3 regions of the Serratia surfactantfaciens genome follow, and region 1 is predicted to be linked to each of the others. Evidence: predicted binding sites of a transcription regulator. Region 1 holds the regulator's gene; each other region holds the start of a gene.
What was found. The regulator CRP, encoded in region 1, controls carbon source genes, mostly activating them, when cyclic AMP is high. The targets are predictions, from matches to a motif close to ATGTGANNNNNNTCACAT.
Positions count from the first base shown of each region.

Region 2: the regulator CRP is predicted to act here: its motif matches at 2,502-2,519, upstream of mlc (sugar metabolism global transcriptional regulator Mlc).
Region 3: the regulator CRP is predicted to act here: its motif matches at 2,713-2,730, upstream of deoC (deoxyribose-phosphate aldolase).

Region 1 covers NZ_CP016948.1:4,094,735-4,104,799, reverse strand. The annotation lists gene argD (bifunctional acetylornithine/succinyldiaminopimelate transaminase) at 1-102, shown strand, start outside; gene ATE40_RS19270 (YccS/YhfK family putative transporter) at 143-2,221, opposite strand; gene crp (cAMP-activated global transcriptional regulator CRP) at 2,271-2,903, opposite strand; gene ATE40_RS19260 (OsmC family protein) at 3,286-3,693, shown strand; gene ATE40_RS19255 (phosphoribulokinase) at 3,732-4,601, opposite strand; gene ATE40_RS19250 (YheU family protein) at 4,753-4,986, opposite strand; gene ATE40_RS19245 (hydrolase) at 4,983-5,963, opposite strand; gene ATE40_RS19240 (LysE family translocator) at 6,083-6,685, shown strand; gene ATE40_RS19235 (PhzF family phenazine biosynthesis protein) at 6,696-7,478, shown strand; gene tauA (taurine ABC transporter substrate-binding protein) at 7,593-8,588, shown strand; gene tauB (taurine ABC transporter ATP-binding subunit) at 8,598-9,365, shown strand; gene tauC (taurine ABC transporter permease TauC) at 9,362-10,065, shown strand, end outside.
Region 2 covers NZ_CP016948.1:1,714,676-1,724,740, forward strand. The annotation lists gene ATE40_RS08220 (glycoside hydrolase family 10-like protein) at 1-95, shown strand, start outside; gene ATE40_RS08225 (MFS transporter) at 146-1,414, opposite strand; gene ATE40_RS08230 (LysR family transcriptional regulator) at 1,561-2,451, shown strand; gene mlc (sugar metabolism global transcriptional regulator Mlc) at 2,611-3,828, shown strand; gene bioD (dethiobiotin synthase) at 3,972-4,640, shown strand; gene ATE40_RS08245 (DUF2938 domain-containing protein) at 4,646-5,140, opposite strand; gene ATE40_RS08250 (helix-turn-helix domain-containing protein) at 5,211-5,603, shown strand; gene clcB (voltage-gated ClC-type chloride channel ClcB) at 5,600-6,901, opposite strand; gene osmV (osmoprotectant ABC transporter ATP-binding protein OsmV) at 7,027-8,166, opposite strand; gene osmW (osmoprotectant ABC transporter permease OsmW) at 8,163-8,813, opposite strand; gene ATE40_RS08270 (glycine betaine ABC transporter substrate-binding protein) at 8,823-9,680, opposite strand; gene ATE40_RS08275 (ABC transporter permease) at 9,745-10,065, opposite strand, start outside.
Region 3 covers NZ_CP016948.1:5,086,877-5,096,941, forward strand. The annotation lists gene ATE40_RS23795 (patatin-like phospholipase family protein) at 1-341, shown strand, start outside; gene ATE40_RS23800 (TatD family hydrolase) at 338-1,120, shown strand; gene ATE40_RS23805 (NupC/NupG family nucleoside CNT transporter) at 1,305-2,582, shown strand; gene deoC (deoxyribose-phosphate aldolase) at 2,953-3,732, shown strand; gene deoA (thymidine phosphorylase) at 3,799-5,121, shown strand; gene deoB (phosphopentomutase) at 5,192-6,415, shown strand; gene deoD (purine-nucleoside phosphorylase) at 6,512-7,243, shown strand; gene ATE40_RS23830 (YtjB family periplasmic protein) at 7,305-7,988, opposite strand; gene serB (phosphoserine phosphatase) at 8,099-9,076, shown strand; gene radA (DNA repair protein RadA) at 9,096-10,065, shown strand, end outside.

The DNA of each region.
Region 1 (10,065 bases):
AACGTGATTCGTTTCGCGCCGTCGCTGGTGGTGGAGCTGCAGGATATCGAAGCCGGCATGGCGCTGTTCGAGCTGGCGGTGCAGGACGTGATCAACGCCTGAAGCCCGTGCGGCGAATAACGGGGCGCGGCATGCCGCGCCCTTATTGATCGCGCAGTTTGCGTTTGAGCCAGATGCCGTGGTGCGGGCGCTGGCGCCAGGCCAGCGACGAAATGGTATGCATCACGCTCAGGTGCGACAGGATGCGCCGCAGATGGCGCTCCATCTCGGTGACGGGCATGTCCGGATGCAAGTCCGGCGGCTGCATGATGCCGCTGTTGTCGCTGCTCGGGCCATCGTATTCCAGCCGCTGCTGGCAGCTTTGCAGCGCGATTTCACAGGTTTGCAGATACTCTTCCGCCAGCTTCGGCGTCAGCATGTAGTGCTCGCGCGCCAGAATGGTCATGGCGTTCAGGTGCTCGACGATGAACTGGCTGTGAGTGACCCACAGCCGCATGTCAGCCAGATAGTTCGAGGCGAATCCCGGTTCCTGCATCGCCTGATTGAGCGCTGTGAACAGCGCATTGTGCGCCTGGTTGACCTGCATGCGGGCGTAGGCCAGCGAGGCGGCGTCCGGCTCGGGTTGCTTCAGCATCAGCCGCAGCGCGGCCTGATCGTTCTCCAGCGCCTGATGGGCATTTTTGCGCAGCAGCCCGCTTTGCCACTGCGGCCACAGCCAAATGGTGCCGCCGAACGCCAGCACGCAGCCGATCAGCGTATCGATCAGGCGCGGCACCAGAAAATGCGAGCCGTTCAGCGCCAGCAGCTGCAGGGTGTAAACCGCCGTGACCGTAAAGCCGATCACCGATAGCCCGTAATTCTTGCGCGAAACCAGGTAGGCCAGCAGCGTGATCACCAGCATGATGCTCAGCGTTTCCCCTTCCGGCAACTGCAGCTGCAGCAGACCCGCCGCCAGCAACAGTCCGGCGATCGTGCCCAGCGCACGGTGCTGAATGCGCACCCGGGTGGCGTTATAGCCGTTTTGACTCACCAGCATGATAGTGAGCAGGATCCAGTAAGGCTTCGGCAGGTTGAATACCGCCCCCAGGCTGCTGCCGACCGCCAGCGTTACCCCCAGCCGCGCGGCGTTGCGCAGGGCGGTGGATTTGAACGACAGGTAGCTGGCCAACGCCGGCCAAAACGGCAGGCGGTGCTGGCTGGGCATCAAATCGCGGCGGTACAGCGGGTGCTGGGTGCGCAGCAGGCGGGCGATGCGGCTGAAATGGTAGTAGCAAAACTGGCCGACCGGGTTGTCGGGATGCTGCGCCGCCATTTTTTCCAGCGCCGCCAGCTCGTGCGTCATGGAAAAGCGCTTCGAATGTTGATGGTAGAGAATATCGTGCGCCACCACGCGCAGCCGGCCGGCGATCACCTGGGCGTTGCGGCGAATGATCGCTTCGGCCTGGCTCTGCTCCATCAGCTTCTGCACTTCTTCCGGCAGATGCAGGCTGACGGTGATGTGCTCCTGCAGGTCCATCGCCACCTGAAAGGCGCGCTGCAGGCGCTTTTGATCGAGGTTGTTGGCGTGCGGCAGGAAATTAAGCTGTTGGTACAGTAGGCTGATCAGATCCATCACCTTTTGCTGGCGCACCAGCAGCGGCGGCAGCGCGGTTTGCGGGTCGGTGTGTTGGGTCAGCAGCGAATACTTGGCTTCGAAGTAGTCCGCCAGTTCCAGATAAAGCTGGCTCAACGTCTCGCGCATCGGCTGCTCTTTCCACAGTTTGAACCAGAACCAGGTGAATAAGCCGTACCAGGCGGTGCCGATGACGTACAACAACGGCGCCTGCCAGATTGGTACCGTGCCAGCCATGCTGAGAGCGAAGATGGCGGCCACCAGCGCCGCCGGCAACAGCCGGGCGTGCAGCGGGCTGATTTCGCCGGTGACGCCGAGCAACAGCGCCAGACCCAGCATCAGCGCCGGCAGCGGCAGATGCCACAGCAGGGCCTGTTGCAGCAGCAGGCTGCTGAGGGCGAACAGCGCACCGCCGACGATCAGCCGTTTAAAGAAGCGCTTATGCGGCGTGTCGAGACCGGCGATATTGCAGCAGGCGGGCACCAGAGAGAACATCAGGCCGAGCTGCAGCTGGCCGATCAGCAGGCCGAACAGCACCGGCAGGCACAACACCAGCGTTTGTCGCAGTGCGTAATTGACTTCCGGGTGGTAGATCAGACGACGCCACATGGCAGCGAGCAGATAAAAAACGGCGCAGATTGCGCCGTTTTTTCAGGGATTAACGGGTGCCGTAGACGACAATGGTTTTGCCGTGGGCGGAAATCAGGTTTTGGTCTTCCAGCATTTTCAGAATACGGCCAACGGTTTCGCGCGAGCAGCCGACGATCTGGCCGATTTCCTGACGGGTGATTTTGATCTGCATGCCGTCCGGGTGAGTCATGGCGTCGGGTTGCTTCGCCAGATTCAGCAAGGTTTGCGCGATGCGGCCGGTAACGTCCAGGAAGGCGAGGTTGCCCACTTTTTCGGAAGTGACCTGCAGGCGGCTCGCCATTTGGGCGGACAGACGCATCAGGATGTCCGGGTTCACCTGGATCAGCTGGCGGAATTTCTTGTAGGAAATTTCGGCCACTTCACAGGCGGTTTTCGCGCGAACCCAGGCGCTGCGCTCCTGGCCCTCTTCGAACAATCCGAGCTCGCCGATGAAATCCCCCTGGTTGAGGTAGGACAAGATCATCTCTTTACCTTCTTCATCCTTGATCAGCACCGCGACGGAGCCTTTCACGATGTAGTAAAGCGTTTCGGCCTTTTCACCTTGGTGAATCAGCGTACTCTTCGATGGATATTTGTGGATATGGCAATGAGACAGGAACCATTCGAGAGTAGGGTCTGTTTGCGGTTTGCCGAGAACCATTCGCTGTTATCCTCTGTTGTTATCGCTGCCTTGTGTCACAGGGGTCAGAGTTCCCTGTAAAACCCGCCTGTAGCCGCTGTTATGAGCGAGGGCTACCGGCAAGTTTTGAGGCGTGTCATAAAAATACGCTGTCGCTCTAGCATATTAACTTGCCGTAAGCGCTGCAAGCTACATTCTGTTAACATACCGGTAAAGGAGCCTTTCTCTGGGCGTTTCCCTGAAATGCAGTGTCCCGGAAAGATTTATTGCGGCTCTGTTTGTAGCACAGAGTAAGGCGGGTGTCTCGTGTTGTCTCGCTTCAGCATGATTAGCATCAGGTTACGTTGCCTGTTTCTATGCGAAAGCGTACTCTGATTTTAAGAAATCAACCGGAGTGACCAGAATGCAGGCAAGAGTTAAATGGGTGGAAGGGTTAACGTTTTTGGGTGAATCGGCCTCCGGCCATCAGGTACTGATGGACGGCAACGCCGGCGATAAAGCGCCCAGCCCGATGGAGATGGTGCTGATGTCGGTAGGCGGCTGCAGCGCGATCGACGTGGTGTCCATCCTGCAAAAAGGGCGCAATGACGTGCGCGATTGCGAGGTGAAGCTGACCTCCGAGCGCCGCGAAGAAGCCCCGCGGCTGTTCACCCATATCAACCTGCACTTCATCGTCACCGGTCAGGATCTGACCGACAAGATCGTAGAGCGAGCGGTGAACCTGTCGGCGGAGAAATACTGCTCGGTGGCGCTGATGCTCAACAAAGCCGCCACGGTGACCCACAGCTTCGAGATCCGCCAGCCGGCGTAATCGAGACGGAGCGCGGCCAGCCGCCGCGCTCAACGCGCTTATTCGATCTTCTTGCCTTCCAGCAGCCGCTGCACCAGCGGCGCCATGATCAGCTCCATCGCCAACCCCATCTTGCCGCCCGGCACCACCAGCGTATTGATGTGCGAAATAAACGATCCTTGCAGCATCGCCAGCAAATAGGGGAAGTCTATCTGATCCAGCCCGCGGAAGTGGATCACCACGAAGCTTTCATCCAGTGACGGAATGGCCTTGGCAGCGAACGGGTTGGAGGTGTCCACCGTCGGAACGCGCTGGAAGTTGATGTGGGTGCGCGAGAACTGCGGCGTGATGTAGTTGATGTAGTCTTCCATCGAACGCACCACCGAATCCATTACCGCTTCGCGGGAGTGGCCGCGCTCGCCGGTATCGCGGATCAGCTTCTGGATCCATTCCAGGTTGACGATCGGCACCACGCCGACCAGCAGATCGACATGTTTGGCCACGTCATGGTGCTCGGTGACTACGCCGCCGTGCAGCCCCTCGTAGAACAGCACGTCGGTCGGCGCCGGCAGTGGCTCCCACGGGGTGAAGGTGCCCGGCACCTGATTGTATGGCACCGCTTCGTCGTAGGTATGCAGATACTTGCGCGAACGGCCGGTGCCGTTCTTGCCGTAGTCGATAAAGCTTTGTTGCAGCAGGCCGAAGTCGTTGGCCTCGGGGCCGAAATAGCTGATGTGTCTGCCCAGATCGCGCGCCTTGCGGATCGCCGCGTCCATCTCCGGCCGGGTGTAGCGGTGGAAACTGTCGCCCTCCAGCTCGGCGGCGCGAATGTTGAGCTGCTGGAAGATTTTGCGGAACGCCACGCTGGTGGTGGTGGTGCCGGCGCCGCTGGAACCGGTCACCGCGATAACGGGATGTTTGGCAGACATGGTGGTTGTCACTCCGTGTTGAATGCGCCGGCGTCAGGGGATTATTGTGGCTCTTGTTGACGCTCTCTATGTCAGGAAAAAATGGTGCGCGCTGGTTTGCAATGCCCCATTGTTACCTGATTTTTTCCGTCAGTCATAGAACCGAACGCCACTAAATTTCTTCCTGCCCGGCGCGGAACTGGCCGCGCGGCATGATGTTGACGCTCTCGTGCAGTTCCGACCACACCAGCACCACGTCGCCGTTTTTCAGCTGGCGGCGCACGTCCTCCACCTTCTGCTCCAGCGAGCGCTCGTGCTCGCCATAATCGGTGCCTTCGCGCAGTACAAAGGATTCGATCAGGCTATTCAGGGTATCGGTTGTCAGCTCTTGCCAGGGAATGATCACGTCGGGATGTCCAGATAAGGGGAAAGCCAGGCCGGAATGCGATGCTCCAGCCACATGTGCGGTTTTTTCAGCGTGCCGCCGACGAAGCCGACGTGGCCGCCGTACTCGGTCAACTGGTATTCGATATTGCGCGGCAGGCCGGCGACGTCGGGGATCACCTCATGGGTCATGAAGGGATCGTCCTTCGCATGGATGATCAGCAGCGGCGTCTGGACAGCCGGCAACAGCGGCAGAGCGCTGCAGCGGCGATAATAGTCGATAGCGTCGCTGAAGCCGTGAATGCGCGAGGTGATGGCGTCGTCGAATTCGCGGATGCGCCGCAGGCCGTTAAGCTGTGACAGCTTGAGCGGCAGGGTGTCCGGGTAGTGCAACAACTTACGGGTGGCGTTTTGTTTCAACTGTCCCAGCAGGTAGCGCTGATAAACGCGAGAGAAGCCTTGCTCCATGCGATAGGCGCAGGGCTCCAGCATCAGCGGCGCCGAGACCACCACCGCCGCCTGCAGCAGGCTGTCGGCGCCTTGCTGCGCCAGATAGCAGGCCAGCATGTTGCCGCCGAGCGAAACGCCTACTGCCGCGGTCGGCACCTCGCCGTAGCTGTCGCGCAGCCAGCGCAGGAAGAAGCGCGCGTCTTCGGTTTCACCGGAGTGGTAGATGCGCTGCTTGCGGTTGGGCACGCCGCTGCAGCCGCGAAAGTGCATCACCACGCCGAGCCAGCCGCGCTCGCGCCAGGCGTTGAGCAGGCCGTGCGCGTAGGGGCTGTAGAAGCTGCCTTCCAGGCCATGAAACAGCACCGCGCGCGGTTTGTCGCGCGCCTGCGCCGGATCCTCGCTCCAGGCGAGATCGACGAAATCGCCGTCGGGCAATTCCAGCCGTTGCCAATGCGGTTTCAATAACACGCGGCGGCGCACCAGCCGCGGCAACAGCGTTTGCAGGTGCGGGTTACTGGCCCCGGTCAGGGGGCGAAAGACGTCATGCATAGGTTGAGTAAAAATGTTGTTGGCGACTATTGTGAGATCCCAGACGCACTGTTAGCTTCAATACCAATAACTAACAATGATACTGCAAAAAAGCGCCTTGGGTGAGGAGCACCCGTGCCATGGAACCGAGTTTATTCCTGTCGATGCTGGGCTTCCTGTGGGTGGCCGCCATCACGCCCGGCCCCAATAACCTGCTGCTGACCACCTCCGGCGCGAACTTTGGCTTTATGCGATCGCTGGGGCTGATGATCGGCATCATGCTCGGCATGCAAAGCATTTTGCTGTTGGTGGCCTTCGGCGTCGGCAGCCTGATCCTGGTCTATCCGTCGCTGCACCTGATCCTGAAAATCCTCGGCAGCCTGTACCTGCTGTGGCTGGCGTGGAAAGTGGCCACCGCCGCCTATGAAAAGCTGGAAACCGAGGTGGCGCCGCCGCAGCCGGTGCGGCTTTATCAGGGCTGGCTGCTGCAGTTCCTCAACCCGAAAGCCTGGCTGATGGCGTTGGGCGCAGTGGCGAGTTTCAGCCTGGCGGGCGACAGGTATAACGGTTCCATTGCGGCGATTGCGCTGGGCATTTTGGCGGTGAACATCGTCGCCGGCATTATCTGGCTGGCGTTCGGCACCGTGATCGGCCGCCTGCTGCACAGCAAAAAAGCCTGGGTTATCTTCAACGTTTCCATGGGGTTGTTGACTGCAGCCTGTGTGTTACTGATCTGGCATTAAGGAGCGAACGATGGCGGAAAACTATTATCACGTGGTCGCCTTTACCGGCGAAGGGCTGCGCGGCAACCCGGCCGGGGTCTGTCTGCTGACGCAACCGCTGCCGACGGAGCGGCTGCAGGCGATCGCCAACGAGATCGGTCTGCCGGAAACCAGCTTTGTCTGGGATGATGGCGACATGACCGCCATTCGCTGGTTTACCCCGGAACGCGAGGTCGATCTTTGCGGCCACGGCACGCTGGCGGCGGCGCATGTGATGTTCAGCGCGGTTAACCCGGCGCTGCAGGATATTCGTTTCCGTTCGGCCGGCGGCGAGCTGTTCGTCAAGCGCGATGCGCAGGACCGGGAGCGGCTGGTGCTTGATTTCCCCGCCCGGCCGCCGCAGAAAGTCGCCGAGCCGGCGGGCCTTTCGGCGCTGTTGGGCGTGCAACCGCAAGAAGTGTGGCAGGCGAAAGCGCTGCTGGTGGTGGTGGAAAACGAGGCGCAGGTGCGCGCGCTGCGGCCGGACATTCCCGCGCTGATCGCACTGGCCGGGCGGGCGGTGATCGTCACCGCGCCGGGTGACGCGGTGGACTTTGTGTCGCGCTATTTCACCCTCGACGGCGGCGAGGATCCGGTCACCGGCTCCGCACACTGCACGCTGATGCCTTACTGGACGGCGCGTCTCGGCCGCCATCGCTTGCATGCCCGGCAGATCTCGGCGCGCGGCGGTGAGCTGTTCTGTGAACTGCAAGGGGACCGCACGCTGCTTGGGGGCTATGCTCACGTGTTCTTGCGCGGGACGATCGCGCTGTAATTTACCCTAATATTACTTAAGGTAATAAAGAAGACTTTTTTATTCTTTTATCGCCCGTCATCGCTCAGATAAAACTGTCAGCAACTGAACAGATTTTTATCAACGGAGCGGAACATGGCGGGCAAACTCTTTTCCTTACGCAACGCGGCGCTGTTGGCGTTGTCGCTCAGCGCGGCCAGCGCCTACGCGGTGGACGTGACCGTGGCGTATCAGACGTCGGCGGAACCGGCCAAGGTGGCGCAGGCGGAAAACAGCTTCGCCAAAAAATCCGGCGCGACCGTCGACTGGCGTAAGTTCGACAGCGGCTCCAGCGTGCTGCGCGCGCTGGCCTCCGGCGACGTGCAGATCGGCAATATCGGCTCCAGCCCACTGGCGGTGGCCGCCAGCCAAAAACTCCCCATCGAAGTGTTCCTCATCGCCTCGCAGCTCGGCAGCTCCGAAGCGCTGGTGGTGAAGAATGACATCAAAAGCCCGCAGGATCTGATCGGCAAGCGCATCGCGGTGCCGTTTATCTCCACCACCCATTACAGCCTGCTGGCTTCGCTCAAACATTGGGGCATCAAGCCTGAGCAAGTGAAGATCCTCAATCTGCAGCCGCCGGCCATCGCCGCCGCCTGGCAGCGCGGCGACATCGACGGCGCGTACGTCTGGGCGCCGGTAGTCAACGAACTGGCGAAACAGGGCAAGGTGCTGACCGACTCCGCGCAGGTAGGCGAATGGGGCTCGCCTACGCTGGACGTGTGGGTGGTGCGCAAGGACTTCGCCGAGAAACATCCCGACGTGGTGACCGCCTTTGCCGCCAGCGCGCTGCAGGCGCAACAGGCCTACCTGGCGGCGCCGGAACAGTGGCTGAAAGATCCGAACCATCTCAGCACGCTGGCGCGCCTGAGCGGCGTGCCGCAAGCGCAGGTGCCGGAGCTGGTGAAGGGGAACCGTTATCTGCCGGTGGCGGATCAGGTTGCCCAGCTCGGCCAGCCGGTGGATAAGGCGATCCGCGATACCGCCGAATTCCTCAAGCAGCAGGGCAAGATCCCGCAGGTCGACAGCGACTACAGCGCGTATGTGACCGACCGTTTTGTGAAACAGGTGCAGGCTGCGCCGCAGTCGTAAGGAAGCAGGATGCTAAACGTCAATCATCTTTCAGCAGAGTATCAGGGGCGGCCGGCGCTGCGCGACGTGTCGTTCCAGATCGCCGCCGGGCAACTGGTGGTGGTGCTCGGCCCGTCGGGCTGCGGCAAGACCACGCTGCTGAATTTGATCGCCGGGTTTATCGAGCCTTCAGCTGGCAGCATCACGCTGGATGGAACGCCCGTTCACGGCCCGAGCGCCGAGCGGGGCGTGGTGTTCCAGCATGAGGGCTTACTGCCGTGGCGCAACGTGGTGGACAACGTCGAATTCGGCCTGCAGTTGGCTGGCGTCGGCAAGGCGCAGCGTCGCCAGGTAGCAGAGCAGATGCTGCAGCGCGTGGGGCTGGCCGGTTACGAACGGCATTTTATCTGGCAGCTTTCCGGCGGCATGCGTCAACGCGTCGGCATCGCCCGCGCCCTGGCCGCCGATCCGCGCCTGCTGTTGCTGGACGAGCCGTTCGGCGCGCTGGACGCGTTCACCCGCGAGCAGATGCAGGAGCTGTTGTTGACCATCTGGCGCGACACCGGCAAGCAGGTGCTGCTGATCACCCACGATATCGAAGAGGCGGTGTTCCTCGCCAGCGAGCTGCTGCTGTTGTCGCCGGGGCCGGGGCAGGTGGTGGAGCGGCTGTCGCTGAACTTCGGCCAACGCTATGCCGACGGCGAAGCCTGCCGCGCGATTAAGTCCGATCCTGAATTTATCGCGCAGCGCGAATACGTGCTGGGCAAAGTTTTCCAACAGCGCGAGGCCTTGCTATGAGCCTGCATTCCACTCTGAAGGCCGCGGCGCAGCCGCAGGACAAGCCGGTACGCCGTTTCAGCGTACCGCGCAACGTTTGGCTGAGCGGCGCCACGTTATTGACGGTATTGATCGTCTGGTGGGGCGTGACGGCGCTGCAGCTGATCAGCCCGCTGTTTTTGCCGGCGCCGCAGCAGGTGCTGCACCAGCTGATCACCATCGCCAGCCCGCAGGGCTTTATGGACGCCACGCTGTGGCAGCATCTGGCGGCCAGCCTGGGACGCATTTTGGTGGCGCTGTTGGCGGCGGTGATCGTCGGGATTCCGGTGGGCATCGCCATGGGGCTGAACGACACGGTGCGCGGCATCCTCGATCCGCTGATTGAGATCTATCGTCCGGTGCCGCCGCTGGCCTATCTGCCGCTGATGGTGATTTGGTTCGGCATCGGCGAAACCTCGAAGATCTTGCTGATTTATCTGGCTATCTTCGCACCGGTGACGCTCTCCGCCGTGGCCGGTGTGCGCAGCGTGGCGCAGGTGCGGGTGCGCGCCGCCCGCGCGTTGGGCGCTACGCGCTGGCAGGTGCTGCGTTTCGTGGTGTTGCCGAGCGCGCTGCCGGAGATCCTGACCGGCATTCGCATCGGGCTGGGCGTCGGCTGGTCGACGCTGGTGGCCGCCGAACTGATCGCCGCCACGCGCGGCCTGGGATTTATGGTGCAATC
Region 2 (10,065 bases), 2.4 Mb from region 1:
GAGGAACGATACTGTTCCGGCAGCGTTATCTGACTGAGCCGCAAACGCATCAGGCGGTGGAATACCTGCAAACTCGCTGGAAACCCGGTCAATAATCACAGCGTTGGCATCACGAGCCGCGGCTAACCACCGCGGCTTTTTCCATTCACAGGCGCGCCGCTTCCGGCAGCCGTTTCAGGTAATGCACCACCAGCAGCGCCAGCAACAGCATCAGGCTGATGAACGCCGCCACGCCATTCCAGCCGAAACTGTGCCAGAACACGCCGCCGAGGGTACCGGCCACGCTGGAGCCGACGTAATAACAGAACAGATACAGCGACGACGCCTGTCCTTTGGCGCGGCGCGCGCGGCGGCCGATCCAGCTGCTGGCCACCGAGTGGGCGGCGAAAAAACCGGCGGTGAACAGCATCATGCCGATAAAGATCGCCGGCACCTGCGGCAGCGCGGTAATCAGAATCCCGATCAGCATAATTGCGATCGACGCCAGCAGCACCGGGCCACGCCCGAAGCGTGAGGTGAGCGCACCGGCCTTGGGCGAACTGTAGGAGCCGGTGAGGTACACCACCGACAGCAGGCCGACGATCGCCTGGCTCAGGTGATAAGGGTCCGCCAGCAGGCGATAGCCAATGTAGTTGAACAGGGTGACGAAACTGCCCATCAGCAGGAAACCTTCCGCGAACAGCAGCGGCAACCCTTTATCGTGCCAATGCAGTTTAAAATTGATCAGCAGGGTGCGCGGGCGCAGCGAACTGGCGCGAAAATGCCGCGAGGCGGGCAGGATGCGCCAGAACATGCAGGCGGCGGCGAGGGCGAACAGCCCGATGACGCCCAGCGATACGCGCCAGGAAAAGAAATCGGTCAATACCCCGGTGACCAGGCGGCCGCTCATGCCGCCGATCGAGTTGCCGCTGATATACAGCCCCATCGAGAAGGCGACGAAGCTCGGATGGATCTCTTCACTGAGGTAGGTCATGCCGACCGCCGCCACGCCGCTCAGCGACAGGCCGATCAGCGCGCGCATCAGTAAAATGCCGTGCCAGCTGGTCATAAAGGCGCAAATCAGCGTGCAAACCGCCGCCAGCAGCAGCGCCACCACCATGACCGACTTGCGGCCGATGGCGTCGGACAGCGGCCCGGTGAACATCAGGCCGATCGCCAGCAGGCCGGTGGAGACCGAGAGCGACAGGCTGCTTTCCGCCGGCGATACGCCGAAGTCTTGCGACAGCACCGGCAGAATCGGCTGCACGCAGTAGAGCAGCGCGAAGGTCGCCAGCCCGGCGGAAAACAGCGCCAGCGTTACGCGCATAAACTGCGGCGTGCCGCGTTCGATATAGGGGAGTTTATTGTTGAGGGTGGAGCGTTTTACTTTTGGCGCAGCGGCCGCGTCATCGTTGGCGGCCAGCGTCGACGGCATCACGGCCGCAGAACGCACAGGGGTTGTCACAGCGTTTCCTTACCGAACTTCGGGGAGATAACAGACACTTTACAGATGACAAAATGATAGGGAGCGGCTAGTTTTTTGTCTAATATATTAATAATTCAAATTAAGACGTTTTACATATGAATATCGAATTGAGACACCTGCGTTACTTTATCGCCGTGGCCGAGGAGCTGCATTTTGGCCGCGCCGCTGAACGGCTGCGTATCTCTCAGCCGCCGCTCAGCCAGCAAATTCAGGCGCTGGAAGAGATGGTCGGCGCGCGGCTGCTGGCGCGCAACAACCGCAACGTCAGTTTGACGCAGGCCGGGGAGATGTTTCTTAAAGAAGCCTATCAGGTGCTCGATCAGGTCGGGCGCGCGGCGGAAAAGGCGGCGCGCCTGGATCGCGGCGAACTGGGGGAAATGACCATCGGGTTTACCTCCTCCGCGCCCTTTATCAGCGTGGTGTCGCGCAGCCTGCGCGCCTTTCGCCAGCAGTCTCCGCAGGTACATATCAAGATGCGCGAAATCAACACCAAGCAGCAGATCGAACCGCTGCTGAACGGTGAACTGGATCTGGGGGTGATGCGCAACACGCGGCTGCCGGAAGCGCTGCACTATCAGCTGCTGCTGCGCGAACCGCTGGTGGCGGTAGTGCCGGAAGGGCATCCGCTGGCGGAAACGCCCGGCGGCGCGCTGCGTTTTCAACATCTGGCGCAGGAGCCGTTCGTATTTTTCTCGCGTGAAGTGGGCACCGCGCTGTACGACGAAATTCTGCTGCTGCTGAGCAAGGCCGGTATCACCCCGTATATCACCCAGGAAGTGGGAGAAGCGATGACCATCATCGGTCTGGTCTCCGCCGGGTTGGGGGTATCGATTCTGCCGGCTTCTTTCGCCCGGGTGCGGGTGGACGGCGTGCGCTATTTGCCGCTGGCGGAGCCGGACGCCACCACCGAAGTGTGGCTGGTTCATCATCGCCGGCGGCCGCTGACCGCGGCGGCGCAGTCGCTGATGGCGTTGATGCTGAAATGACGTTGAGATTGGGCAAATAAAATTCAATTCACGCTGAAATTGCGAGGAATTTGTGCAGCAAATCACATAACGAATCAAATAGTTGACGCTGTATGACAAAAGCCCCACCATAACCCCTAGTCTTTATTTAGAAGCGCGAAAAATAGTAGGAGCAGGTTTGTGATTGCGGTTGGGCAGCCTGGGCATATTGATCAAATCAAACAGACCAATGCGGGGGCGGTTTATCGGCTAATCGATCAGCTGGGCCCGATTTCGCGCATCGAACTGTCAAAACGCGCGCAGCTGGCGCCCGCCAGCATCACCAAGATTGTGCGCGAGCTGCTGGAAGCCCATCTGGTCAAGGAAACCGAGTACCAGGAGATCGGCAGCCGGGGGCGGCCGGCGGTGGGGTTGGTGCTGGACACCGAAGCCTGGCACTACCTTTCCGCCCGTATCAGCCGTGGCAGCATCACGCTGGCGCTGCGCGATCTCAGCAGCAAACTGGTGGTGGAGGAACAGCTGCCGCTCGCTGCCGAACACCCCGAACCGCTGCTGAAACGCATCCTGACCGAAGTCGATCAGTTCTTTATCCGCCACCAAAGCAAACTGGAACGGCTGACGGCGATCGCCATCACGCTGCCGGGCATGATCGACGTGCAGTCCGGCGTGGTACACCGCATGCCGTTTTACGACGTGCTGGAGATGCCGCTCGGCCCGGCGCTGGAAACCCGCACCGGCCTGCCGGTTTACCTGCAGCACGACATCAGCGCCTGGACCATGGCCGAGGCGCTGTACGGCGCTTCGCGCGGCAGCCAGAACGTGATTCAGGTGGTGATCGACCACAACGTCGGCGCCGGGGTGATCACCGGCGGCCATGTGCTGCACGCTGGCAGCCACAGCGTGGTGGAGATTGGTCACACCCAGGTCGATCCTTACGGCAAGCGCTGTTACTGCGGCAACCACGGTTGTCTCGAGACCGTGGCCAGCATCGAGAACATGCTGGAGATCGCCCAGCAGCGGCTGAGCGGCTCGATGAGTTCCAGCCTGCACGGCGCGCCGTTGACCGTCGAATCGCTGTGCGACGCGGCGCTGGCGGGCGATCAGCTGGCGCGGGACATCATCCTCGGCGTCGGCCACAGCGTGGGGCGCATTCTGGCGATCATGGTCAACCTGTTCAATCCGGAGAAGATCCTGGTAGGATCGCCGCTCAACCGCGCGGCGGAAATCCTGCATCCGGCCATCGCCTCCTGCATTCGGCAGCAGGCGCTGCCGGCCTACAGCGAGCAGGTCAAGGTCGAATCCACGCAGTTCTTCAATCAGGGCACCATGCCCGGCGCGGCGCTGGTGAAAGAGGCGCTGTATAACGGTTCATTGCTGGTGCAGTTGCTGCAAGGCTAACTTCAGAACATCTTATTAATCCGCAAAAGATTGAGCTACCTCAAGCCCCTACGCGGCAGCATCCCCTAGAATTTTTCCGATAGACTTCCTCGCCGCCGATGCGGCGACACATTGTTAACGGGGCATTCCGGGGCATTTTATTCATGTTGAAGCGTTTATTTGTTACAGGCACGGATACCGACGTCGGTAAAACCGTGGTTTCACGCGGGTTGATGCAGGCGCTGGCCGCCAACGGCCGTTCGGTGGCCGGCTATAAGCCGATCGCCGCACGTTGCCAGGAAACCAGCGAGGGCATCCGCAATAAAGACGCTTTGGTATTGCAGGCATCCTCCAGCCTGCCGCTGTCTTACGAGGAGATCAATCCCATCACCTGTCTGGATGAGGTGTTTCACGCCCATGCGAGCGAGGACATCAACTACGGCGTGATGAGCAGCGGCCTGCGGGATCTGTCGGCCAAAGCCGATACGGTAGTGGTGGAGGGCAGCGGCGGCTGGCGGGTGCTGATGAACGATCTGCGGCCTTACGCCGAGTGGGTGGTGCAGGAGCAACTGCCGGTGGTGCTGGTAGTGGGCATCAAACTGGGCTGCGTCAGCCATGCGTTGTTGACCGCTCAGTCGATCATCAACGACGGCCTGCCGTTGTTGGGCTGGGTGGCCAACCGCATCAATCCGGGGCTGGCGCACTATGCCGAAACCATCGCGGCGCTGCAGCAGCGCATACCTGCGCCGCTGCTGGGTGAGATCCCGTATCTGCCGCGCGCGGAGCAGCGCGAACTGGCGCACTATCTCGACATCTCCACGCTGCTGCGCTAGCGCGGTCAGGCCAGCAAAGGGGCCAACAGACGGGCGGAGACAAACAGCCCCAGGCCGTAAATCGTATGCACCAGCAGGCTGATGATGCGGCTACGCGTCGGGTTGGGGGTATTCGCCGCCGCCACGCCAAAGCCCAGCGCCGGCTGCATCACGAAGAAAGGCGCCGCCAGGCTCAGCCAGCCGCTCAACAGTGCGACCAGCGGCGCCGGTGCGGCGTACCAACCGATGCCCGCCAAACCGAGCGGGATAAAGGCGAAGGCTACGCCGATCGCATAGTGCAGCAACCATCCTGTCGCTTTTTCTCCTCGCCGCACCGGCGACGCCATGATCGGCGCGTGATAAAACCGGCCGTCGAACAGGCCGATAAACCAGCGGCCAACCAGCGCGTAGTTAAGGGGCGGGATGCCCAGCACGCGCTTTTGCACGATGGCCCACAGGTCGGTGCACAGCGTGGCGCCCACTCCGGTCAGCACAATCATCAGTAAAATTTCTGTCGTCATTTTCGTGTCCTTAAAGTCACTCATGGTGTAATGTGCGCACAGTGTGCAACTTAAAGTCGACTTCAAGTCAATGGAAAAAGAACTGGATATTGGCGAGGTGGCGCGTTTGAGCGGCATCGCGCCCTCGGCACTGCGGCATTACGAGAAAAAGGGGCTGATCGCGTCGATAGGCCGCAACGGTTTACGCCGCCAATATGCCGCCGGCGTGCTGGATCAACTGAAACTGATCGCTCTCGGGCGGTTGGCGGGATTTACGCTGGATGAGATCGCCTCGCTGTTTGACGAGCGCGGGCGCATCGCCCTCGATCGCCGGCTGCTGGCGGCGCGGATTGAAGAACTGGATCGCACCCTGCGGCGTTTGGGGCAGGTGCGCGCCGGTTTGCAGCACATGGTCGATTGCCCTGAACCGGAGCACCTGCAGTGCCCGCAGTTCAGGAAGTTGCTGCAGCAGGGCGAGTTTTAAGCCTCGCGTTTGGGCGGCGGCGCGGTGTGGTAGACCGATACCGGCCGCAGACCGCGCGACACGGTGGTGGCGATCACGCAGGCCAGCAAAATGCCGGGCAGCAGCGCGTATTCGCCGGTCATTTCAAACACCATCAGCGCCGCCATGATCGGCGCATGGGTGGTGGCGGCCAGCAGGGTGGCCATGCCGGTCAGCGCCAGCAGCAGCGGCACCGCCGCATCCATGCCCGGCCACAGGCCGAACAGCTGGCCGATCATCGAACCGAGCGCGGCGCCGACGAACAGCGTCGGGGTGAAGACCCCGCCGGGCGCGCCTGAACCGCTGCTGGCGAGGATCGCCAGCAATTTGCACACCAGGATCGCGCCCAGCAGCAACACCCCCGGCGGCGCGATCAACAGCGCCTGCACCACGCTATAGCCATTGCCCCACACCTGCGGGAACAGCAGCGAAAGCAGCCCGACGATCAGGCCACCCAGCGCCAGCTGCAACGGCGGTTTCAGGCGCAGCGATCGGAAGGCGCGGCCGGTGGCGGTCATCAGCCATAAAAACAGCGGCCCGCCGGCGCCGGCCACCACGCCGACCAGCGCCATCAGCAGGTATTGCGTCGGCAAGGGGGCGGCGAGCGGCGTCACCAGATAGAGCGGCGCCTGGCCGCCGTTGAGCAGGTTGGTCATCAGCAGCGCGCTCACCGCGGCGATCACCACTGGCCCGAGCGAGGCCAGCATCAGGGTGCCGAACAGGATCTCGGCGATAAACAGGCTGCCCGCCAGCGGCGCATGGTAGGCGCTGGCCATCCCGGCGGCGGCGGCGCAGGCCACCCACAGTTTCCACTCTTTCTCGTGTGTAAAGCGCTGGGCGAACAGCGAGCCCACCAGCGCCGCCAGCAGGATCATCGCGCCTTCGCGGCCGATGGCGCTGCCGCTCGACACCACCAGCAGCGACGCCAGGCATTTCACCAGGCTGGCGCCGGTGTCCAGCTTGCCGTTGCCGGTCTCTATCGCTTCCATATAGTCGGTGGGCGCCGCCGGGCGCTGGTGACGGTAGCGCTGGTGGATATATAGCAGCAGGCCCGCCGCCAGCCCGCCCAGCGCCGGGGTCAGCGCGCGCCGCCAGCCCGGCAGCGCAGCGGCGGCGGCCACCAGGCTGCCGTCGGCATTGCCGAGCAACAGCCACTCGAGGCCAATCATCGAACGGTGAAACAGCCACACCGCCAGGGCGGCGGCGACGCCGATAAACACGGCGATAAACAGGCTGCGCAGCAGGGCGCGATAGTGGTGCAAGTGGACCAATCTTTTCATGCGTGGGCGGCGTCGTGAGAAAAATCAAAGGGTCATCAGCGCATTGTGCTTGGCGCTCCGGCCGATGACCAGTGAATCTTTATCAAACTGCGGCATGGGCGGGGCGGCGGGCGCCCCGGCGCGGGTTACTGCGGGGTCAGCACCCGGCGCGTACGGCCGGAGCTGAGGTAGTCGGCGATGTAATCCTGCGAGATTTCGCCGCTGTAGCGGCCGTCTTCATCGACGATCGGCATCCAGGAGGTGTTGTGCTCGTACAGCTTCGACAGCACCACGCGCAGGTTTTCCTCCGCTCTGGCGGTGACGCGAAAACGGTGCAGGCTGTCGGCGCAGACGCCCGGCGCGCCGCGCGCCTCGCGGCGTTTGACATAGCCCAACGGTTTGCCGTCGGCGTCGACCACCGTCACCGAGCGGGCGTCGATATCGTCCATCAGCCCGAATGCCTCCGCCAGCGGCGTTTCCCGGCGCACCGTCACCGTTTCCTGTTGATCGGCCACGTCGCCGGCCTGTACCAGCAGCAGGCGCTTCAGCGTACGATCCTGGCCGACAAAGGAGGCGACGAATTCGTTCGCCGGCCGCGCCAACAGCTCATCGGCGCTGGCGTTCTGCACGATCTTGCCCTGGCGGAACACCGCGATGCGATCGCCAAGTTTCAGCGCCTCATCGATGTCGTGGCTCACCAGCATCACGGTCTTTTTCAGCTGGCGCTGCATGTCGAGAAACTCGTTCTGGATGGTTTCGCGGTTGATCGGATCCACCGCGCCGAAGGGTTCATCCATCAGCAGCACCGGCGGATCGGCTGCCAGCGCGCGGATCACGCCGATGCGCTGCTGCTGCCCGCCCGACATCTCTTTCGGGTAGCGGTGCAAAAAGCGCTTCGGATCCAGCGCCACCATGCTCATCAGCTCCTCGGCGCGATCGTGGCAGCGTTTCTTGTCCCAGCCCAGCATGCGCGGCACCACGGTGATGTTTTCCTCGATGGTCATGTTGGGAAACAAACCGATCTGCTGGATGACGTAGCCGATTTTGCGGCGCAGGCTGACGGTATCCAGCGTGCTGGTGTCTTCGCCATTGACCAGAATGGCGCCGGCGGTAGGTTCGATCAGGCGGTTGATCATCTTCAGCGTGGTGGTTTTGCCGCAGCCGGAAGGGCCGAGCAGCACGCAGATTTCGCCTTCCGGCACGTCCAGATTGATGTTGTCGACGGCGTTGAACGGCGTGCCGTTCTTTTGCATGAACTGTTTGGTCAGATTTTCCAATTTAATCATGAGCGGATCCCCTTGGGCGTGAGCGCAATTTGCAAACGGTGCAATAACCAATCGAGGACGATCGCCAACAGGCTGATCATCACGGCGCCGGTAATCAACTGGCGGATGTCACTGCTGCTGATGCCGTTGAGCAGCAGCAGGCCGAGGCCGCCGGCACCGATCACCGCGGCGATCGCCATCACGCCGATGTTCATCACCACGGCGGTGCGGATGCCGCCGAAAATCACCGGCAGCGCCACCGGGATCTCCACCCAGCGCAGGCGTTGCCAGAACGTCATGCCGATGCCGCGGCCGGCCTCGCGCAGCCCGCCGGGCAGGTTGTCGAGCGCGGTGTGGGTATTGCGCACGATCGGCAGCAGCGAGTAGAGAAATACGGCGGTGATCGCTGGCACATAGCCAATGCCGTGACCGATTAAGGAAAACAGCGGGATCATCAGCCCGAACAGGGCGATGGAGGGCACGGTCAGCACCAGCGTGGCCAGGCTCAGCACCGGCGTCGCCAGCCACTTGTGGCGGACGATCAGCACGCCGAGCGGCACGCCGATCAGGATCGCCAGGCCGACGGCGACGCCGACCAGCAGCAGGTGTTCCAGCGTCAATCCGGCGACATAGGCCCAGTTTTGCCAGGCGTAAAGTAAAGTATTCATCATGCCTCCCTAAATCAGGCCGCGCTGCTTGAGGAACGCGTCGGCGACCTGTTGCGGCGTCTGGTAGTCGATATCCACCCTGGCGTTAAGCTCGGTGATCACCTGGTTATTGAACTGTTTCGACAGCGTGTTCAACGCCTCTTCCAGCCCCGGCGTGTTTTGCAACACCTCGGCGCGCACCACCGGCGTGACCGCATAGCTCGGGAAGTAGCCTTTGTCGTCTTCGAGCACCTGCAGATCGAAGCCTTTCACCCGGCCGTCAGTGGTGTACACCAGCCCGGCGTCGACGAAGCCGTCGCGGATGGCGTTGTACACCAGGCCCGGATCCATCTGGCGGATTTGCGGGCGATCCAGTGGCATGTCGTACAGCGCCTGCATCGGCTTCAGGCCGTCGGAGCGGCCGGCAAACTCCAGGTCCAGTCCCAGTAGCCAGTTGTGTTTCGGGTCGTTTTTGCGCACCTGTTCCACTTTGGCCACCAGCTGCGACATCGTGCGGATCTGCTCTTTTTCCGCGCGCTGGCGCTGCATGGCGAAGGCGTAGGTGTTGTTCATGTCCGCCGGCTGCAGCCACACCAGACCGAGTTTGGCGTCGAGTTTTTTCACCGTGTCGTAGGTTTCCTGCGGCGACATGCGCTTATTGATGTGGTTAAAGATGATCAGCGAGGTGCCGGTGTATTCCCAGGTCATGTCGATCTGCTTGTTGATCATGGCGTTGCGGGTGATCACCGTGGCCAGGTTGGTCTTGGGTATGACCTGAAATCCCTTGGCCCGCAGGTATTGCACGGTGATCGCCGACAGAATGCGCTGTTCGGTGAAGTTCTTGCTCGCCAGCGTCAAGGGGGCGGCCCAGGCGGCCGCGCCGCTCATCAGCAAGGAGAACAGCAGCGCGTGGCAAGTGCGTTGTAACCATCGAGTCATCGCGTCTCTCCCTTCAGGATGCGGTGTGCGGGCTGAGTCGGCGGCCGAGCCCGGCCAGCGCCAGATCGAGTAGCAGGGCGATCAGCGCGGTGGCGGCGGCGCCGAGGATCAGCGTCGGGAAGTCGTTCAGGTAGATGCCGGGGAAGATCAGCTCACCATAGCTGCTGGCGCCGATCAAAAACGCCAGCGGCGCGGTGCCGACGTTGATCGCCATCGCGATGCGCACCCCGGCGAAGATCACCGGCAGGGCGTGGGGCAGTTCGACCTGGCGCAACCGCTGCCCGGCGGTCATGCCAATACCGTTGGCGGCCTCTGTCAGCGCCGGCGGCACCGA
Region 3 (10,065 bases), 990 kb from region 1:
TGCGCATCTTCGAAATCTTTCCACCGAAGCCGCTGGCCAGCAATGCGCTGGGCAGCCGACTGGGTTCGCTCAATCAGGATTATCATCTGGGGCGCCGCTGCGGCCGTTACTTCCTGGCCACCGTCGGCCAGTGGATGGCGCAGCCGGAGCCGGACGGCATGAAGGTGCAGAAATCGCTGTCGCGCCGTCTGATCCAGCCGGAGAACGTCAGAATGCCTTCGCCGATCGTGACCGATATCGCCATGCCGTCCGATCTGGGCGCGCAGCCGGAGGCCGCGGTGGCGGCGCCGAAAATTATCCTGCCGGGCGATCTGCCGCCGGGTGAAGGGGGCGCGCTGTGAGTTACGCCTTTACCGATACCCACTGCCATTTCGATTTCCCACCCTTTACCGGGCATGAGGCCGAGAGCCTGGCGCGGGCAGCCGACGCCGGCGTGCAGCGCATCATCGTGCCGACGGTTACCGCCGATCGCTTCGCGCGGGTGCTGCGGCTGGCGCAGGAGCACGCGCCGCTGTTCGCCGCGCTGGGGCTGCACCCGCTGTATATCGCGCAGCATCATGAACCGCAGTTGGAACAGCTGGCGGCGTTGCTGGCCGAACGGCCGCACAAGCTGTTGGCGGTGGGGGAAATCGGGCTCGATCTGTATATGGACAACCCGCAGTTCGAGCGGCAGCAAAGCGTGCTGCTGGCCCAACTGAGGCTGGCGAAACAGCATGACCTGCCGGTGATCCTGCACTCGCGCCGCACTCACGATCAGCTGGCCGCGGCGCTGCGGCGCATACAGCTGCCGCGTCGCGGCGTGGTGCACGGCTTCGCCGGCAGCCTGTCGCAGGCACAGGCGTTTATTCGCCTTGGCTATTATATCGGCGTGGGCGGCACTATCACCTATGAGCGGGCGCAGAAAACGCGCGGCGTGATGGCGCAGCTGCCGCTCGAGGCGCTGCTGCTGGAGACCGATGCGCCGGATATGCCGCTGGCCGGCTATCAGGGGCAGCCGAATCGCCCCGAACGCGCCGCCGAGGTGTTTCAAACGCTGTGCGCGCTGCGGCCGGAACCGGCCGACGAGATCGCCGCCCACCTGCAACGCAATACTCAGGCGCTGTTCGCCATGCCGAACTGAGATGACTATAACGTGACCTGCGTCACGTTATAAGATTTTCATTTGCGTCTCGTTGTATACATTTGTGACATAAATCGGTGCGAGGGTGACCTCGCTCAGTATAATCCCCCCCGAAACTCTCCAATAGCAGACCTCTCTTCATGAGCAGGGATGTATTTTATTTTTTGCAACAGGGAAACTTTGCATGCAACTCATCATGAGTCTGGTTGGGATGGCGGTGCTGATCGCCATTGCGGTGCTGCTCTCCAGCAACCGCCGGGCCATCAAATTGCGCACCGTCGTGTGGGCGTTCATCATTCAGGTCGGCATCGGTGCGCTGGTGCTGTACGTGCCGCTGGGCCGCAGCATCCTCGGCAGTATGTCTAACGGTGTGGCAAACGTTATCGCCTACGGCAATCAGGGCATTTCGTTCATCTTCGGCGGGCTGGTGTCCGACAAGATGTTCGAGGTGTTCGGCGGCGGTGGCTTCGTGTTCGCGCTGCGCGTCCTGCCGGTGATCGTGTTCTTCTCCTCGCTGATTGCGGTGCTGTACTACCTCGGCATCATGCAGTTGGTGATCCGCGTTCTGGGCGGCGGCCTGCATAAGCTGCTGGGCACTTCGCGCACCGAATCGCTGTCGGCGACCGCCAACATTTTCGTCGGCCAGACCGAAGCGCCGCTGGTGGTGCGTCCGTATATCGCCACCATGAGCCAATCGGAACTGTTCGCCGTGATGTGCGGCGGCCTGGCCTCGGTGGCCGGTTCGGTGTTGGCGGGGTACGCGCAGATGGGCGTGCCGCTGGAATACCTGATCGCCGCGTCCTTCATGGCGGCGCCGGGCGGGCTGTTGTTCGCCAAGCTGATGGTGCCGGAAACTGAGCAGACCCACGATAAAGACGATGCGATGAAGCTGATCGCCGAAGAAGATCGTCCGGCCAACGTGATCGACGCGGCGGCTTCTGGTGCGGCTTCCGGCATGCAGTTGGCGCTGAACGTCGGTGCGATGCTGCTGGCGTTTATCGCGCTGATCGCCTTGCTTAACGGCATTCTCGGCGGTATCGGCGGCTGGTTCGATTATCCGCAGCTGTCGCTTGAACTGATCCTCGGCTGGGTGTTCTCGCCGATCGCCTTCCTGATCGGCGTGCCGTGGAGCGAGGCGATGACCGCCGGTTCGTTTATCGGCCAGAAGATCATCGTCAACGAGTTCGTCGCCTACATGAACTTCGGCGCCTATCTGCGTCCGGACGACGTGGTGGCGGCGGAAGGCCTGCAGGTGCTGTCGGCCCACACCAAGGCGATCATCTCCTTTGCGCTGTGCGGTTTCGCCAACCTCTCCTCGGTGGCGATCCTGCTGGGCGGTTTGGGCAGCATGGCGCCTAACCGACGCCATGACATTGCGCGCTTCGGCCTGAAGGCCGTGGCGGCGGGCACGCTGTCCAACCTGATGAGCGCCACCATCGCCGGCTTCTTCCTGGCGCTGTAAGCCATCCCAGAGCCCGCGACGGTGCGACCGAACGCGGGACTCCGCCTATACTCTAAGCAACGCGGGTGCTTGCCGCACCCGCGATCTTCAGCCGCTTCTTTAGCGAATTTGTGAACGATATCGCGTTATTTTGTGATGCTCTTCACATATAATTCCGGTCTGTTACAGTGCTATTTCATATAGTGTGACGCTGAACGCGAATCGCCCCCGGCATTCGTGTTCAAATAGCTATTACTGGCCGGCCGCAAGGCGGGTGGCCATGTGCGGTGAGAAGGATCTCAGTTGCCGCCGCGGGAACGCCGTTCCCCAGCGCTATCTTCATGGAACCAAGTCCGCTCGCCAACACCCAGGTACTCAGTTGGAGAGTTTTATGACCGAATTAACCGCAGCAGCGCAACGTGCGCTGAACCTGATGGATTTAACCACGCTGAATGATGACGACACCGATGAGAAAGTGATCGCGCTCTGTCGTCAGGCCAACAGCCCGGCCGGTCACACGGCGGCCATCTGCATTTACCCGCGTTTTATCCCGGTGGCGCGTAAGGCGCTGCGCGAGCAAGGCACGCCGGACATTCGTATCGCCACCGTGACCAACTTCCCGCATGGCAATGACGATATCGACATCGCGCTGGCGGAAACCCGCGCGGCGATCGCCTATGGTGCGGATGAAGTGGACGTGGTGTTCCCTTACCGTGCGCTGATTGCCGGCAACGAGCAGGTTGGCTTCGAGCTGGTGAAACAGTGCAAACAGGCTTGCCAGGCGGCCAACGTGCTGCTGAAAGTGATCATCGAAACCGGCGAACTGAAACAGGCCGATTTGATCCGCAAGGCGTCCGAGATCGCCATCAAGGCCGGGGCTGACTTTATCAAGACCTCCACCGGCAAGGTGCCGGTTAACGCCACACTGGAGAGCGCCGAGCTGATGATGTCGGTGATCCGCGATATGGGCGTGGCGAAGACGGTGGGCTTCAAGCCGGCCGGCGGCGTGCGCACTGCGGAAGACGCGCTGCATTATCTGCAACTTGCCGATCGTATTCTGGGCGAGGGCTGGGCCGACGCGCGGCATTTCCGCTTTGGCGCTTCCAGTCTGCTGGCCAGCTTGCTGACCGCGCTGGGCCACCAGACCCAGACCGCCGGTGGCGGCTACTGATCGATTTCGTTGGCGGGCGCCAGGCGCGCCCGTCTGCACCGACTCTCGGCGACACAGGGGGATGCCTTGTTCCTGGCTCAAGAAATTATTCGTAAAAAACGCGACGGCCAGCCGTTAAGCGAAGCGGAAATCCGCTTTTTCATCAACGGCATTCGCGACAACGTGGTGTCGGAAGGGCAGATCGCCGCGCTGGCGATGACCATTTATTTCCACGACATGAGCATGCCGGAGCGCGTGGCGCTCACCATGGCGATGCGCGATTCCGGCACCGTGCTGGACTGGAAGAGCCTGGCGCTGAATGGCCCGATCGTCGACAAGCATTCGACCGGCGGCGTGGGCGACGTGACGTCGCTGATGCTCGGCCCGATGGTGGCGGCCTGCGGCGGCTATGTGCCGATGATCTCCGGCCGCGGCCTGGGGCATACCGGCGGCACGCTGGACAAACTGGAAGCCATTCCGGGCTTCAATATTTTCCCGGACGATAACGCCTTCCGTAAAATCATTCAGGACGTCGGCGTGGCGATCATCGGCCAGACCAGCTCGCTGGCGCCGGCGGACAAACGTTTTTACGCCACCCGCGACATCACCGCCACCGTGGATTCGATCCCGCTGATCACCGCCTCCATTCTGGCCAAGAAGCTGGCGGAAGGGCTGGATGCGCTGGTGATGGACGTGAAGGTCGGTTCCGGCGCCTTTATGCCGACCTACGCCCTGTCGCAAGATCTGGCGCAGGCGATCGTCGGCGTGGCCAACGGCGCGGGCTGCAAGACCACCGCGCTGCTGACCGACATGAACCAGGTGCTGGCCTCCAGCGCCGGTAACGCGGTGGAAGTGCGCGAAGCGGTGCGCTTCCTGACCGGCGAATACCGCAATCCGCGTCTGCTGGAAGTGACGTTGGCGCTGTGCGTCGAGATGCTGCTGTCCGGCGGCCTGGCGCAAGACGAGGCCGACGCGCGCGCCAAACTGCAGGCGGTGCTGGACAACGGCAAGGCGGCGGAGGTGTTTGGCCGCATGGTGGCGGCGCAGCAGGGGCCGATAGACTTCGTCGAACGCTATGATAGCTATCTGCCGGCGGCGACGCTGAGCAAGCCGGTGTATGCTGAAAAGCCAGGCATCATCAGCGCTATGGATACCCGCGCGCTGGGCATGGCGGTGGTTTCGCTGGGTGGCGGCCGCCGCCGGGCGAGCGACGCCATCGATTACAGCGTCGGTCTGACCGAGGTGGCGCGCCTGGGCGATAAGGTGGATGCCCAGCAGCCGCTGGCGATGATCCACGCCAATGATGAAGAGAGCTGGCAGCAGGCGGCCGATGCGGTGCGCAGCGCGATGACGCTGAGCGATAAGGCGCCGGAAGCGACGCCGGTGGTGTATAAGCGCATCACGGAATAACCCAAGAATCAGGAACGGCCGCGGCTTTTTCGCGGCCGTCCAAAGCGTGAGAACACGCAGGAGAGCACAGATGAAACGCACATTTATTATGGTATTGGACTCCTTCGGCATCGGCGCCAGCGAAGACGCCGAACGTTTTGGCGACCAGGGTTCCGACACTCTGGGCCACATCGCCGAGGTTTGCGCGCGCGGTGAAGCCAACGTGGGCCGTCAGGGCCCGCTGACGCTGCCTAACCTGAGCCGTTTGGGTCTCGGCAAAGCGGCGGAAGAGTCCACCGGCAACTTCCCGCAGGGGCTGGATCGCAATGCCGATATCATCGGCGCTTATGCTTACGCCAGCGAGCTCTCTTCCGGTAAAGACACGCCGTCGGGCCACTGGGAAATCGCCGGCGTGCCGGTACTGTTCGACTGGGGCTACTTCAAGGACGAGCACAACAGCTTCCCGCAGGAGCTGCTGGATAAGCTGGTGGAGCGCGCCAACTTGCCGGGCTACCTGGGCAACTGCCACTCATCCGGCACCGTGATCCTCGATCAGCTGGGCGAAGAGCACATGAAAACCGGCAAGCCGATTTTCTACACCTCCGCCGACTCGGTGTTCCAGATCGCCTGCCATGAAGAAACCTTCGGCCTGGAGCGCCTGTACGAGCTGTGCGAAATCGCGCGTGAAGAGTTGACCGAAGGCGGTTACAACATCGGCCGCGTGATCGCGCGTCCGTTCGTCGGCGACAAAGCGGGTCACTTCCAGCGCACCGGCAACCGTCACGATCTGGCGGTAGAGCCGCCGGCGCCGACCGTGCTGAAAAAGCTGGTGGACGAGAAGGGCGGTGAAGTGGTGTCGATCGGTAAAATCGCCGACATCTACGCCAACGTCGGCATCACCAAGAAGGTGAAAGCGGCCGGCATCGATGCGCTGTTCGACGCGACCCTGACGGAAATGGAAAAGGCCGGCGACAACACCATCGTGTTCACCAACTTCGTGGACTTCGACTCTTCCTACGGCCACCGCCGCGACGTGGCGGGCTACGCCGCCGCGCTGGAGCTGTTCGACCGCCGCCTGCCGGAGCTGCTGAAGCTGGTGAAAGATGAAGACATCATCATCTTCACCGCCGACCACGGCTGCGATCCGACCTGGCCAGGCACCGACCACACCCGTGAACATATCCCGGTGCTGGTCTACGGCCCGAAAGTGAAACCGGGCTCGTTGGGCCACCGCGAGACCTTCGCCGACATCGGCCAGACCGTCGCCAATTATTTTGGCCTGTCGCCGATGGATTACGGTAAGAGCATGTTTTAATTCGTGAGTCTCAGACGGCGGCGCAGCTGGCCGCCGTCTGACATGCCACGGTTTATACGTTTAACGCTATTTAATACGATTTAAAGGAAGAGAATTATGGCTACGCCGCACATTAATGCTGAGATGGGTGATTTCGCTGACGTAGTACTGATGCCGGGCGATCCGCTGCGCGCAAAATACATCGCCGAAACCTTCCTGGAAGGCGCGGTGGAAGTGAACAACGTGCGCGGCATGTTGGGCTTCACCGGCACCTATAAAGGCCGCCGCATCTCCGTAATGGGCCACGGCATGGGCATCCCGTCCTGCTCCATCTATGCGCGCGAGCTGATCGCCGAATTCGGCGTGAAGAAGATCATTCGCGTGGGTTCCTGCGGCGCGGTGCGTGACGATATCAAACTGCGTGACGTGGTGATCGGCATGGGCGCGTGCACCGACTCCAAGGTGAACCGTCTGCGCTTCAAGGACAACGACTACGCGGCGATCGCCGACTTCGACATGGTGCGCAACGCGGTCGACGCCGCGGCGGCGCAGGGCATTCCGGCGCGCGTGGGCAACATCTTCTCTGCCGATCTGTTCTATACCCCGGATCCGGACATGTTCCAGGTGATGAAGAAGTACGGCATCCTGGGCGTGGAAATGGAAGCGGCCGGCATCTACGGCGTGGCGGCGGAGCTGTATGAAGAGTTCGGCTGTAAAGCGCTGACCATCTGCACCGTGTCTGACCACATCCTGCGTCACGAAGCGACCACTGCAGCGGAACGCCAGACCACCTTTAACGAAATGATCGTTATCGCGCTGGAATCCGTACTGCTGGGCGACAAAGCCTAATACCCCGGCGGGCGTCGTTATGGCGCCCGCCTGTCAATCTATTCACTCCACCTGGCCTGAGTCACTCTTTCTTCGGCGCTTCCTGCTTGTTCTCCGGCGCATCCTCTTCGTCGTCTTCCACGGTATTGCCTTCTGCCAACGGCGTGTTGGCGGTCAACAGGTACGGCGACTGCTGCCAGCGGCTGCGGCGGTGTTGCAGCAGGGTGCGCGCCAGAATGATACCGATCGCCAGCGCCAGCAGGATCATCAGACGCAGCAGGTTGGTGGTGTTGTCCACCTGTTTGGATTCGGTCGCCAGCACGTGGGTGTCGAGGGTGATACGGATAAAGCCGATCGGGCCGTCTTTGCCCTGAATAGACTCGACCAACTGGTGGTTGAAGTAGCTGCCGGCGCGTTTGCCGTCGAGCGACAGGCGATCGCGTATACTTATCTGTTCCCCGGCGTGGGAGACCAGTGTGCCGTCCAGCTGATAAACGCTGACGTCGAGAATGCGGCTGTGATCGGTGAGCTGCTTGAGGATGGCGTCGATGCGCGGGTTGTTGCCGTCGTCGTCCAGCAGCGGCGCCAGGCTGTAGGCGACCTGTTTGGTCAGCGTCTGCGCCAGCTCTTCAACCTGCTCGGATCGCGCCATTTGGTGACTCAGGCTAAAATAAGAGGCGCCCTGCATCAGCAACACCAGCAAAGCCAGGCAAATCAGGATAATAGCGGTGCGGTGCAGGCGAAATTTCAGTTTAGCGCGGGCCATGCAGGTTCCTTGGGCATCGGGGACACTTTATGTTGCCAGAACCGCTGGCGATAGGATAGCTTGATGCGTCGTTTTATCATGCAGCGTTTTTGTCCATTCAGGAGTCAATGATGTCAAACAGTCTGACCTATTGCGATCTTCCGGCGGAGATCTCTCAATGGCCGGGTCTTCCCCTTTCGCTTAGCGGCGACGAAGTGATGCCGCTCGATTACCGGGCGGGCAATACCGGGTGGCTGTTGTACGGCAGAAAACTGGACAAGGCGCGCATTACCCAATTCCAACGCAAGCTCGGCGCGGCGATGGTGATCGTCACCGCCTGGGGCGTGGACGACTATCAGGTGGTGCGGTTGGCGGGCACCCTGACGCCGCGCGCCAAGCTGCTGGCGGCGGAGAACGGGCTGGACGTGGCGCCGCTCGGCAAGATCCCGCACCTGCGCACGCCGGGGCTGCTGGTGATGGACATGGATTCGACGGCGATCGAGATCGAATGCATCGATGAGATCGCCAAGCTGGCGGGCGTCGGCGAGCAGGTGGCGGAAGTCACCGAACGCGCGATGCGCGGCGAGCTGGACTTTACCGCCAGTCTGCGTCAGCGCGTCGGCACGCTGAAAGGGGCCGACGCCAACATCCTCAAACAGGTGCGCGACGAGCTGCCGCTGATGCCGGGGCTGACCAGCCTGGTGGGCAAACTGCAGGCGATGGGCTGGCATGTGGCGATCGCCTCCGGCGGCTTCACCTACTACGCCGAACATCTGCGCAACCGGCTGCGGCTGGTGGCGGCGGCGGCCAATGAGCTGGAGATCCGCGACGGCAAGTTGACCGGCGAAGTGCTGGGGCCGGTGGTGGACGCGCAGTTCAAAGCCGATACGCTGCTGCGGCTGGCGGAGAAGCTGGAGATCCCGCTGGCGCAAACCGTGGCCATCGGCGACGGTGCCAACGATTTGAAAATGATGCAGGCGGCGGGGTTGGGCATCGCCTACCACGCCAAACCGAAAGTATATGAAAAAGCGCAGGTGGCGATCCGGCATGCGGATCTGATGGGCGTGCTGTGCATTCTCACCGGCAGCCTGAAACACGAAGTGCGATAACGAAAGATTGAGGTAAGACGTGGCAAAAGCGGCAAAACGGGCATTTGTGTGCAATGAGTGCGGGGCGGACTATCCGCGTTGGCAGGGGCAGTGCAGCGCCTGCCATGCCTGGAACACCATCACGGAAGTGCGTTTGGCCGCGTCACCCGCAGCGGCGCGCAACGATCGCCTCAGCGGCTATGCCGGCGACGCCGGCGTCAGCAAGGTGCAGAAGCTGTCGGAAATCAGCCTTGAGGCGCTGCCGCGCTTCACCACCGGCTTTCTCGAGTTCGACCGCGTGCTGGGCGGCGGTGTGGTGCCCGGCAGCGCGATTCTGATCGGCGGTAACCCCGGCGCCGGCAAGAGCACCCTGTTGCTGCAGGTGTTGTGCAAGCTGTCTGAACAGATGAAAACCCTGTATGTCACCGGCGAGGAGTCGCTGCAGCAGGTAGCGATGCGCGCTCACCGTCTGGGGCTGCCGACCGGCGGCCTGAACATGCTGTCGGAAACCAGCATCGAGCAGATCTGCCTGATCGCCGAGCAGGAGCAGCCGAAGCTGATGGTGATCGACTCGATTCAGGTGATGCACATGGCGGACATTCAGTCCTCGCCGGGCAGCGTGGCGCAGGTGCGTGAAACCGCCGCCTACCTGACGCGCTTCGCCAAGACGCGCGGTGTGGCGATCGTGATGGTCGGCCACGTCACCAAAGACGGCTCGTTGGCCGGGCCGAAAGTGCTGGAACACTGTATCGACTGTTCGGTATTGCTGGACGGCGACGCCGATTCCCGCTTCCGCACCCTGCGCAGCCACAAAAACCGCTTTGGCGCGGTCAACGAGCTGGGGGTGTTCGCCATGACCGAGCAGGGGCTGCGCGAAGTCAGCAACCCTTCGGCGATTTTCCTCAGCCGCGGCGATGAAGTTACCTCCGGCAGCTCGGTGATGGTGGTGTGGGAAGGCACCCGGCCGCTGCTGGTGGAGATCCAGGCGCTGGTGGATCACTCGATGATGT